Regions from separate parts of the Brevibacterium sp. 'Marine' genome, predicted to be linked through region 1. Evidence: predicted binding sites of a transcription regulator. Region 1 holds the regulator's gene; the other holds the start of a gene.

Region 1 (5,521 bases):
GTGAAAGCAGTCGAGAACCTCCTCGAATCCGCTGTCGGCGCCATCGGCGGATCGCCACGCGAGGGTCAGCAGGAGATGGCGCAGGCGGTCGCCTCGTCGCTGGACAAGGGAATCCATCTGCTCGTGCAGGCGGGAACGGGCACCGGCAAATCGCTGGCGTACCTCGTCCCGGCGGCCGAATACGTCACCCGCACCGGCGGGAAGGTCGTCGTGTCCACTGCGACCCTGGCCCTGCAGACTCAGATCATCCACCGCGACCTGCCCCGGCTGTTCAAGGCCGTGAAGAAGGACCTCGACCCGCTGCCCCGAGCGGCACTGCTCAAGGGGCGGCGGAACTATGTGTGCAAGCACAAGCTCGCCGGCGGATACCCCGACGAGGGTGAGGGCATGCTCTTCGACCTCGGGGCCGACGCCGAGGCGGGACGCAAACCCACCGAACGTTCGGGTCTGGGGGAGGAGATCCAGCGGATCCGCACCTGGGAGAAGACCACCGACACCGGCGACCGTGACGACCTCCTGCCCGGTGTCAGCGATCGCGCCTGGTCACAGGTGTCCGTCAACGCCTTCGACTGCCTCGGATCGAACTGCCCGCTGTTCACCGAATGCTTCGCCGAAATCGCCCGGAACAAAGCCGCCGAAGCCGATATCGTCGTGACGAACCATGCCCTGTTGGCCATCGACGCCTTCGGGGAATCGAACGTGCTGCCCGAACACGATGTCATCATCATCGACGAGGCCCACGAGCTCAAGGACCGGGTGACCAGCGCCCTGTCCGGGCAGATCAACACGAGCATGCTCTCGGCGGCGACGAGCTCCGTGCGCAAACACACCACGGTCCAGGACGGGGTCGTCTCGCTGCTCGATTCCGCCGCGGCGGCACTCGAACGCGCCCAGACCTCGGTGCCCGAGGGACTCATCCTGCATATGAGCGAGGCGCTCGGACTGGCCCTGGCGCAGATCCGCGACTCCGCCCGCCAGATCATCAACGACATCGGCGGCAAGACCGACGACGCCGATGCCGGACGGCAGATGGCCAAGGCTCGCTGTCAGGAGATCTTCGAACTCGCCGAACGCTTCTGCGACCCGGGCAAGAACGACGTCATCTGGCTCTCCCGGTCGACGTTCAGAGAGAAGGAGACGACGAACCTGGTCGTCGCACCCTTGAGCGTGGCCGGCACCATGCGCAATGGGATCTTCGAGGAATCGACGGTCGTGGCCACCTCGGCGACCCTGTCCCTGGGCGGGAACTTCGACGCGGTGGCCGCTTCGTTGGGACTCTTCGGACCCGACGCCCCGAAATGGGACAGCCTCGATGTCGGATCACCCTTCGACTACGGCAAGCAGGGCATCCTCTATGTCGCCTCCCATCTGCCCAAACCCGGCCGCAGCGGGCTGAGCGAGGAAGCGCTGACCGAGCTCGCAGAACTCGTCGAGTCGTCGAACGGCGGTGCCTTGGGGCTGTTCTCCTCGCGGGCGGCGGCCAATGCGGCAGCCGAACACCTGCGGACGAAGTTCGACTTCCCGATCCTGCTCCAAGGCGACGACGGACTGCCCGCGCTGGTCTCACAGTTCACGGCCGATGATCAGACCTGCCTGTTCGGGACGATGTCCCTGTGGCAGGGAGTCGACGTGCCGGGACGGACGAACCGCCTGGTGATCATCGATCGTCTGCCGTTCCCACGTCCGGACGACCCGCTCATGCAGGCACGGGCACGCGATGCCGACCAGCGTGGAGTCAACGGCTTCATGGCGGTGTCGGCCACGCACGCCGCCCTGCGGCTGGCTCAGGGGGCCGGTCGCCTCATCCGCTCGACCGGTGACAGGGGAGTGGTGGCCGTGCTCGACTCGCGGCTGCGCTCGGCCCGGTATGCCGGGTTCCTCGTCAATTCGATGCCGAGGATGTGGCCGACGACGAACTCCGGCCTCGTCCGCACAAGCCTGGCCAGACTGGCCGAAGCTGACGAGAAGTGAGGCAGACGGTGCTGAGCTCCGCCGGATGACGCAGAAGCGCCCGCGACCAACCGTGGTCGCGGGCGCTTCTCAGTTCGAAGGCGGGGCGGAGGATCAGAGGCGGCGGATGACCGCGACGACGAGGCCCATGATCTGTGCGTAGGTGCCGTCGATGGGTTCGTAGTTCTCGTTCTGCGGCATCAGCCACTGCTGACCGGCCTTGCGCTTGAGCGTCTTCACCGTGGCCTCGCCGTCGAGGAGGGCTGCGACGATCTGACCGTTGTCGGCGGTGTGCTGCTTGCGCACGACCACCCAGTCGTCGTGGCAGATGGCGGCTTCGATCATCGAATCGCCGACGACCTTGAGCAGGAACATCTCTCCGGAGCCGACGACCTGCGTCGGCAGGGAGAAGACATCGTCGACCTCCTGCTCGGCCAGGATCGGGCCGCCGGCGGCGATGCGTCCGACGACCGGGACCTGCACGGTGTTGTTGGCCAGCTCCTCGTACTTCGCGCGCTCGGCCTCTTCCTCTTCGAACGGATTGACCACTTCGATGGCACGCGGGCGCTTCGGGTCGCGGCGGACATAGCCGAGGCGTTCGAGCTGGGAGAGCTGGTGGGCGACGCTGGAGAGGGACGCCAGTCCGGCGGCTTTGCCGATCTCGCGCATGCTCGGCGGGTAGCCGTTGGCTACGACGGCGCGTTCGATGGTCTCGAGGACGAGACGCTGGCGGGGAGTCAGGCGGAAGTCGCCCTCACCGGATGACCCCTCAGGGATCTGGACCACGTCGTCATCGCTGCGAGCGGCTGCGATCTCGGTGGCAACATCTTCGTTGCGAGGCCTGCCTCTGCCTCGTTTGTTCTGAACCACTGCTCGTTCCCCTTCGTTCTATTCCCTGCCGCTGAACGCCGTGATCTCCGCTTCGAAGATTCTCGTGTCAGTGCCGACTGAGATGGTTCTGACAGATCAATCAACAACGCTGGTTCCCTCTCATTGTCGCATAGATGTTCGAGTTGGACTGGACATTTGTTCGATTGGCATGTTGAATAGAACAGACGTTCTACCGATTACTGGTGGAATCGTACGAATGAAAGAGGTAATGCGATGTCTGCACAGAACACCGAGCTGCGCCTGACCACTCGTGGACGCCAGGCTGTGCGCCTTCTCCGGACCCTGCTCGTCGCTCTCGTCGTCATCGGCGGAGCGGTCCTCCTCGCCACCCAGTCGTTCTCGGCCGCTGCCGTCGCCGAATCGGAGACGGAGAGCATCGGCATCGACGCCGAGGCGGTCGTCGTCGGTGAAGGCGAATCGCTGTGGACCGTAGCGACGAGTCTCGGCATCGACCGCGACACCCGTGATGTCGTGGCCGACATCGTCGAGATCAACCACCTGGACACCCCGACCGTTCACCCCGGCCAGACCCTCGACGTCCCCGTCCGCTGAGGTCGAGGCCGGCTCGGCCGGCAGGGCGCCGGCCACGGGCCGACCCGTCCGATCGGGTGAGCCGACCGGCGCACCTCGATGCCCGACCCGCCGCCCGGGCGGCGGGGGCCTCTCGGTAGAATGGTCGCCGTGGGAAACATCGAATCTCTGCCAGTGCGCTCCGACCTCGTCGGCCAAAAGCCCTACGGGGCTCCGCACCTCAATGTGCCGGTCCAGCTCAACGTCAACGAGAACGCCTATCCGCTGCCGGACGTCGTTATCGACAGCATGCGTTCCGCCATCGACGACCATTTCGCGGGACTCAACCGTTATCCCGATCGCGAATTCACCGCACTGCGCGAACATCTCGTCACCTATTTGGACGGTGTGAACGAACGTGCGGGGGACACCGTCGACCTCGACCCCTCCATGATCTGGGCCGCCAACGGTTCGAATGAAGTGCTCAGCCATATCGTCCAGGCCTTCGGCGGACCGGGCCGCACGGTCCTCGGGTTCACCCCCTCCTATTCGATGCACCCGCTCATCACTACGGGCACGGGTGCCGAATGGCAGCACGTCGAACGCAAGGACTATTTCACTCTCGATGCCGAGACGGTCGCCGCCGAGGTGGCGCGGGCGAATCCGGACATCGTCTTCCTGTGCACTCCGAACAATCCGACCGGCACCTCGATCGGCCTCGACGTCATCGAAGCCGCCTACGACAATTGCGCAGGGATAGTCATCGTCGATGAGGCGTACGCGGAATTCTCCCGCCCCGCCAAGTCCTCGGCGATGACTCTGCTTGACGGCCGGCCCCGCCTCGTCGTCTCCCGCACCATGAGCAAGGCCTTCGCCTGTGCCGGACTGCGTTTGGGCTACGCCATCGCCGCCCCCGAGCTCATCGATGTCCTCCGCCTCGTCCGCCTGCCGTACCACCTGTCCGAGGTCACTCAGGTGCTCGCCTGCACGGCACTCGAACACGCGGAGCTGCTGCTGGGCAACGTCGACCGACTCATCGACTCGCGCAACCGCATGTCGAGCCACCTCGCCGAGGCGGGCTTCACCGTCCACGACAGCGATTCGAACTTCGTCCTCTTCGGCAACATCGCCTCACCGGCCGAGCTGTGGCAGAAGCTCCTCGACCGCGGAATCCTCATCCGCGATATCGGCATCACCGGCCACGCCCGCGTCAACGCCGGCACCGAGGACGAGACCGAAGCGTTTCTGACCGCCATCGACGAGATCCTCGCCGACGACCCTGACCTCCTCGCGGACCGTCCGCAGTCTCCGACCCCGTCATCAGCCGCCCCGACGAAAGGCACTCCATGAGGCAGGCCCAGAACTCACGCACCACCTCCGAGTCAACGGTGTCCGTGTCCGTCAACCTCGACGGCACCGGCACCTCGAACATCTCGACTTCCGTGCCGTTCTTCGACCATATGCTCACCGCCCTGTCGAAGCACTCGATGATCGACCTCGACATCACCGCCACCGGCGATACGCACATCGACGTCCACCACACCGTCGAGGACACCTCGATCGTCCTCGGCCAGACCATTCGCGAAGCACTCGGCGACAAGGTCGGCATCCGCCGCTACGGCTTCGCCGCCGTACCGCTGGACGAAGCACTGGCCCAGTGCGTCGTCGACGTCTCCGGTCGACCCTACTTCGTCCACGAAGGTGAACCCGAAGGCCAGCAGTACCACCTCATCGGCGGTCACTTCACCGGTTCGATGACCTCCCACTCACTGGAATCCATCGCCTTCAACGGCGGACTGACCGTCCACCTCGACCTGGTTCGCGGCCGCGACCCGCACCACATCGTCGAAGCCGAATTCAAGGCCTTCGCCCGCGCGCTGCGGCAGGCCGTCGAGACCGACCCACGGAGCAACTCCGTTCCCAGCACCAAGGGAGTCCTGTGAGCACGACCGTCATCGTGACCCCATTCGGGGTCGCCCAGCAGCTGGCCGCCGCCTGCGTGCTGTCGAACATCTCCGGCACCATCGTGCCGATCGGCGAGTTCAGCGGCATCGTCCTCGCCGACACCGATGTCAATGCCGGCAACGAGGCGGCCGCGGCGATCTCGAAGCTCGCCGGCAAACATGAGGTCCTCCTCCTCGTGCGCAGCGAAGAGCAGATCGACGCCGGC
Region 2 (5,521 bases), 1.9 Mb from region 1:
ATGACCACGATCAAGGAAGTCGGTTCGGTCGTCTCCGGCGGTCTGGCACCGGTGATCGCCGCCTCGCTCGTCGCGGTGATCACCGACACGTGGTGGCCCGTCGCGATCGTTCTCATCCTCTTCGCAGGCTGCGGTCTGCTCGGCGCACTCTTCGCACCCGAAACCCGTGGTCGCGACCTCACGACTGAAGACGACGCAGTGGACGAACTGCACCCGATGCAGTAGATGAGGGCCGGAACCGTGCGTAGGCGAAGGTCGGGCCTCTGAGATGGACGGCCCTGTGAGATGGACGGAGGCTGCTCCTGTGGGGTGGACGGCGACCGGCTCACTGCGGTCGGCGATGGCGCTTCCGCCGAATCGCGCTCAGCGGTTTCGGTGTGAAGGCGTATTGCCGCCAGCGCTGTGGACCTGGCTGTCTGGCTTCGGTACGGCGTGGGCGCTGTGTTCGGACAGACCGGTGCAACCGAGCTGCGCGAGAGGTCAGAATGGCGGGGGATCGACCTCGAGGTCGTGTTCCCAGTTCACCGTCTTGGAGACGAAACGGTGGTCCCAGGGATCGTCGGCTCCAGCGTCCTTGGAGCCGGAAGCGTCCTCAGACTGCGTCTTGACCTCCGAGTCGCTGATGCTCGAGCCCGTGCTGGTACGAGCGCTGGGTTTGTCGAGCCCGTTCGGGTCGACGGTGATGTCGTCGATGTCGAGACCCGCGAGACGCGCCCATTTGACGACTCGTGCATACTTGGCGTTCCCAGTCAGCTGCTTCATTGCAGCTGGGTCGATGCCGGCGGGGAGGCACGGCTGGAAGACAGAGTTCTCCCAATCGAGGCAGCGTTCAAGCCGCAGCCGCCTGATTTCTGCCTGCTGCTCCCGATACGCCTCCGACAGTTGCCGCTGTCGAGCTTCGCGTTCCTCTCGCTGACGCCTCTCCTCGTCGCGCCGGCGCTTCTCTTCGTCGCGCTGGCGGATCGTCGACTCACCGGGCATGAGTTCGAGCACCCTCGGTGCTGGCGGGACCATCGACCAGGGCAGTTTCCACCGCTTGAGACCCAGTCGTCCCAAGGCATCGAATTCGAGCGCTTGGGCCACATTGATCGGCTGGCCGGGCGCCGACACAGTAGTCGTGATCCCGTGCCTGAACTCGTAGTCGAGCTCACCGGATTTGGGCATAGTGACCCGAAGGCGGCCGGCGGTCTTCAGTGCATGGTGTTTCTTGCACAGAGGATGCAGGTTTCCGAACCGAGTGAGACCGCCCTTGAGCGGATTCAGGTGGAAGAACGGAACGACGTGGTCGATCTCCGACTTCTCGGCCCGACGCGAGCAGCCGGGAACGGTGCACACCGTCCACTGCTCGACCAGGGTCTTCCGAAGATCTCTGGGGACTTGGTAAGTCGTCGCTTTGGCGTCGACGGGAGTGCCGGTGCCGGGGTCGGTGAGGATCCGTTGGATGCTCTTCGAGCGGCCGGCGATAGTGCGGGCCACCTCGGCGGGTACAGGCGAGCCGTCGGCAAAAGTGCCGGGCAGGTCCGAATCTTCAGTGAGGGTGAGGAAGGGAACGGTCACCACGGTAGCAGCCTGATGCGATAGCCACCACGCATTGGTGGGCATACGCAGCTTGACGAAATACTCAACGGGTCCGTCAGCGTCCTCACCGTCGGGGCAGAACGCCGAGCCGACGGACCGGTCGGCAGCAGAGCAAGCGTCGGACGATTCCTCGGCGCCGCCGGCTGAACACCCGTCGGACGTCTCCATTGCGTCGCCGGCTGAGCCCGAAGCAACATGCTTCGCAAAGTCGGCGACGGCGTCGTCGGAGTTCATATCCGGAATGAGCTCGCCGTCGGCGTCGAGCAGCGATGTGTCTTTGGCTGTTTGGATTCCCGTGATCCGATCGACCGACACGACCTTGACCTTGAGCTCCGGGACAGGCCGGATGAACAGATCGTACTCGAGCTGGGAGATGGAGCGGTCATCGCTGATCTCAACGCCCACGGGTAAGTTGAATGCCGACTTGTTCTTGCCATGCACGGCAAGAGCCATGCCTTGGATCCGGTTGTAGCAGGCGAAGATCTCCGCCGAGGGTCCGCTGACGGTCAGGCAAGCTGAGCCGTCCTTGTAGCCGTCGACATCGATGCGACGACGCTTGGTGGCGAGCTCGGTATTGTCGACGGGCGGAATGAGCAGGGCGATCATTTTGGCCAGATCACGGCGCAGAGTCTCGCAGGTGATATCGGCGCGCCGGGCCGCCAGGAAGATATCGAGTTTCGGAAGGAAGGCGAACGCGACGTCGGCACACTGGCGGGCAACCACGTCGACATGGGCTTGGGTGAACTCTCCGGCGCGGACCCGGTCGGCGAAGCGGGGAAGACCATAGAAGATCGTCATCGCGCCGGTCAGCTGACGGTAGGTGCGCGCAGTATTGGTCCCCAGCACCGTCGAGATCTCAACGAGGTCCTCCGCGTCGACATAGTCATAGACCCATTTCGAGAAGCAGATGCCTTCATCGAGCTCGGGCAATTCAGGCAGGACCTTCTTCTCGGACTCAGCCGCCTTTTCCACCTGCGCGCTGGCGAAGTCGGCATCATAAGGCACTACTGCTGCGGAGGAAGGCGCATCGGTCGACGACGGTGCGTCCGTGGGTGCGATCTCGAACGTATCCGCCGAGCCGAAGCCGGTGGTCTGTTCGGACTCTTCGGCTCGACGCTCGAAGGTTGCAGCAATCGTCTCGCAGCGGAAAGGCTCGGACCCCTCGGGCATGGGGAGTTCGAACTCGATGAACACCTGTTCGAGTACGACCGAAGAGACCGACTCGAGGAGCGAGAAATGCGCACGATCGGAAGCGACGGCATTCTCGGCGAAGCGAGACATGCTGGATTCGAAGCGGACGGCGAATCGCGGTGACGGCGAAGTCTGTGCTGCGCCCGGCTCTTCGGCCCGACCCGGGGTCGAACGGTTGGTGGTGCCCTTCATTGCGTTTTCACCTGCCTCGGACTTCGTTGTCGGGAGTGGTGCTGAATCGAAAAGCTGTTAATTCTATGATAAGCGTTCAAACGGACAGTCACAATAGAAAACAAAGAAAGGATTCGAATATTTCTCGGTGAGAGATCTAAGAGGTTCTGATTACCTCATCATCGTTGCATCCGGCACTGACATGAGAGTGTTGGATTTCATCCATGCAGGTCAGGCGCGGTTTCTGGATGAGTGCGGTTCCTGGGTGGGGATTGCGGGGAAGGTCTGCTGCGATTTCCGGGGAGAATACGCCTCCTCGGTACTGACCCGTCGCGGCTGCAGAATGAGTCGGCCATCGGGGCGTGCCTCCTCGGCGCTGACCCGTCGCAATTTCGAAATGGGTCGGCGCGTCAAGGACGCGCCGCCTCGGTGAGGCCGAAGGCCACAGCCCTCCCGCGGGGTCCAAAGGTCTGGAGAACGTGCCACCGAAACGGCGGGACAGCCTCGGTGAGGGCGGGATTTTCGGGTGTAACGGGTCACAGCATCGGTTATGATGATCGGGTTGCCGGATGCGACCCATGAGGTCGGTACTCGCCACATGCGAGCCGTATCCGCACTGCGCGCAACCGCGTAGCCCTTCACCTAGGGCCACGTCGCGGGCCGCGTCGACGTCACCGCACCATCCTTCACTGGTGACCAGTTCTTCGCTCAGACCATCGCCGGTGCTCACGGCTGACCGTGTCCGCGCCGACCGGTGGACAGACGATCACTGTCGGCTGCACCGATGATCCGATCATCGAGCAGAGTGCTCGCCCAGCCGAGTGCGCGCGAGCTCCTCACGCTCACGGACCGCCGCCGCATCAACCATGAGGATCAACCATGACGACCACCGCTCACAACTCAGCCGCCTCCGACCAGGGCTCGCAGGGCCCGATCACCGACGCCGAGATCTTCGAGGCACACGAAGGCGGCAAGCTCTCCGCCGAGCTCACCTCACCGCTCCAGACCCAGCGCGACCTCTCGATCGCGTACACCCCCGGCGTGGCCAAGGTCTGTACCGCGATCAAGGACGAACCGCAGCTGGCGCGCACGCACACGTGGACCGGCCGGCTCGTCGCGGTCATCTCTGACGGGTCGGCTGTGCTCGGCCTCGGTGACATCGGTCCGGCCGCCTCGCTGCCGGTGATGGAGGGCAAGTGCGCCCTGTTCAAGTCCTTCTCCGGGCTGAATGCGATTCCGATCGTACTCGACACCAATGACACGGACGAGATCGTCGAAACCATCGTCCGCATGGCCCCGACTTTCGGAGCGATCAACCTCGAGGACATCTCCGCCCCGCGCTGCTTCGAGATCGAGGACCGGGTCAAAGAAGCCCTCGACATTCCCGTCATGCACGATGACCAGCACGGCACCGCCGTCGTCGTCCTTGCCGCACTGACCAACGCACTGCGCGTGGTGAAGAAGTCCTTCGATTCCGTCCGCGTCGTCGTCTCCGGTGCCGGAGCTGCCGGTGTGGCCGTGGTGAAGATCCTTGCCGACGCAGGCGTGAAGGACATCGTCGTCCTCGATTCCAAGGGCGTCGTCGAGGCCGGCCGCTCCGATCTGACCGAGACCAAGCAGTTCCTCGCCGAGTCGACGAATCCGCGCGGAATCGCCGGTGGGATCGGCGAGGCCCTCGACGGTGCCGATGCCTTCATCGGCGTCTCCGGCGGCACCATCGACGAGGCGCACCTGGCCAACATGGCCGACAACGCGATCATCTTCGCTCTGTCGAACCCCAACCCCGAGGTGGCCCCCGACGTCGCCGCCAAGTACGCCACCGTGGTGGCTACCGGGCGCAGCGACTTCCCGAACCAGATCAACAACGTCCTCGCGTTCCCTGGAATCTTCCGCGGTGCGCTCGACGCCGATGCGTCCGAGATCACCGACGATATGAAGCTCGTCGCCGCCCGTGCGATCGCCGATCTCGTCGGCGATGACCTCGAGCCCGGCTACATCGTGCCCGGCGCGCTCGATTCCCGTGTTGCCCCGGCCGTCGCCGAGGCGGTCGAGAAGTCCGCGCTCGAGGCGATGGCCGAGCGCTGAGGTCATAGCGTCGCGCTGAGGTTCGCATGTGTCAGCTGGTATCCGCTGATGTCAGCTGAGGTTTGGGTGGGGCAGGGTCTGCGGGTCGGCTGCTGGATCAGAACGGCACTGAGGGGCGGGTGAAGAGAGATCTTCACCCGCCCCTCAGCTGTTGTTGCGGCCGGAGGTTCTGGCCCGCGCCGGCGCGCCGGAGCCGGTCAGCCGCCGGAGGGCTGCCGCCGACTCCTGGCAGCCGCGTTGCCGCTCAGTCGTCGGTGACGGTGATGGTGACGTCGATGTTGCCGCGGGTGGCGTTGGAGTACGGGCACACCTTGTGGGCCTTGTCGGCCAGCGCCTGGGCCTCGGCCTTGTCGAGGTGCGGGAGAGTGACCTCGAGTTCGACGGCGAGCTGGAACCCGCCCTCATTGTCCTTGCCGATGCTGACGCGTGAGCCGACCGTGGAATCGTCGACGTTCGCCTTGGCCTGACCGGCCACGAGGCGCAGCGCTGAGTGATA

What was found. Region 1 encodes LexA, which represses DNA repair genes until DNA is damaged. Its sites were predicted from a motif close to TCGAACANNTGTTCGA; they were not measured.
Region 2: the regulator LexA is predicted to act here: its motif matches at 3,008-3,023, upstream of HF684_RS03245 (HNH endonuclease signature motif containing protein).

The regions. Positions count from the first base shown of each region.
Region 1 is NZ_CP051626.1:2,612,216-2,617,736, reverse strand. It holds gene HF684_RS11755 (ATP-dependent DNA helicase) at 1-1,971, shown strand; gene hflX (GTPase HflX) at 1-4, shown strand, start outside; gene lexA (transcriptional repressor LexA) at 2,065-2,820, opposite strand; gene HF684_RS11745 (LysM peptidoglycan-binding domain-containing protein) at 3,055-3,393, shown strand; gene HF684_RS11740 (histidinol-phosphate transaminase) at 3,523-4,701, shown strand; gene hisB (imidazoleglycerol-phosphate dehydratase HisB) at 4,698-5,294, shown strand; gene HF684_RS11730 (hypothetical protein) at 5,291-5,521, shown strand, end outside.
Region 2 is NZ_CP051626.1:749,707-755,227, forward strand. It holds gene HF684_RS03240 (MFS transporter) at 1-225, shown strand, start outside; gene HF684_RS03245 (HNH endonuclease signature motif containing protein) at 481-2,961, opposite strand; gene HF684_RS03250 (NADP-dependent malic enzyme) at 3,820-5,025, shown strand; gene HF684_RS03255 (organic hydroperoxide resistance protein) at 5,270-5,521, opposite strand, start outside.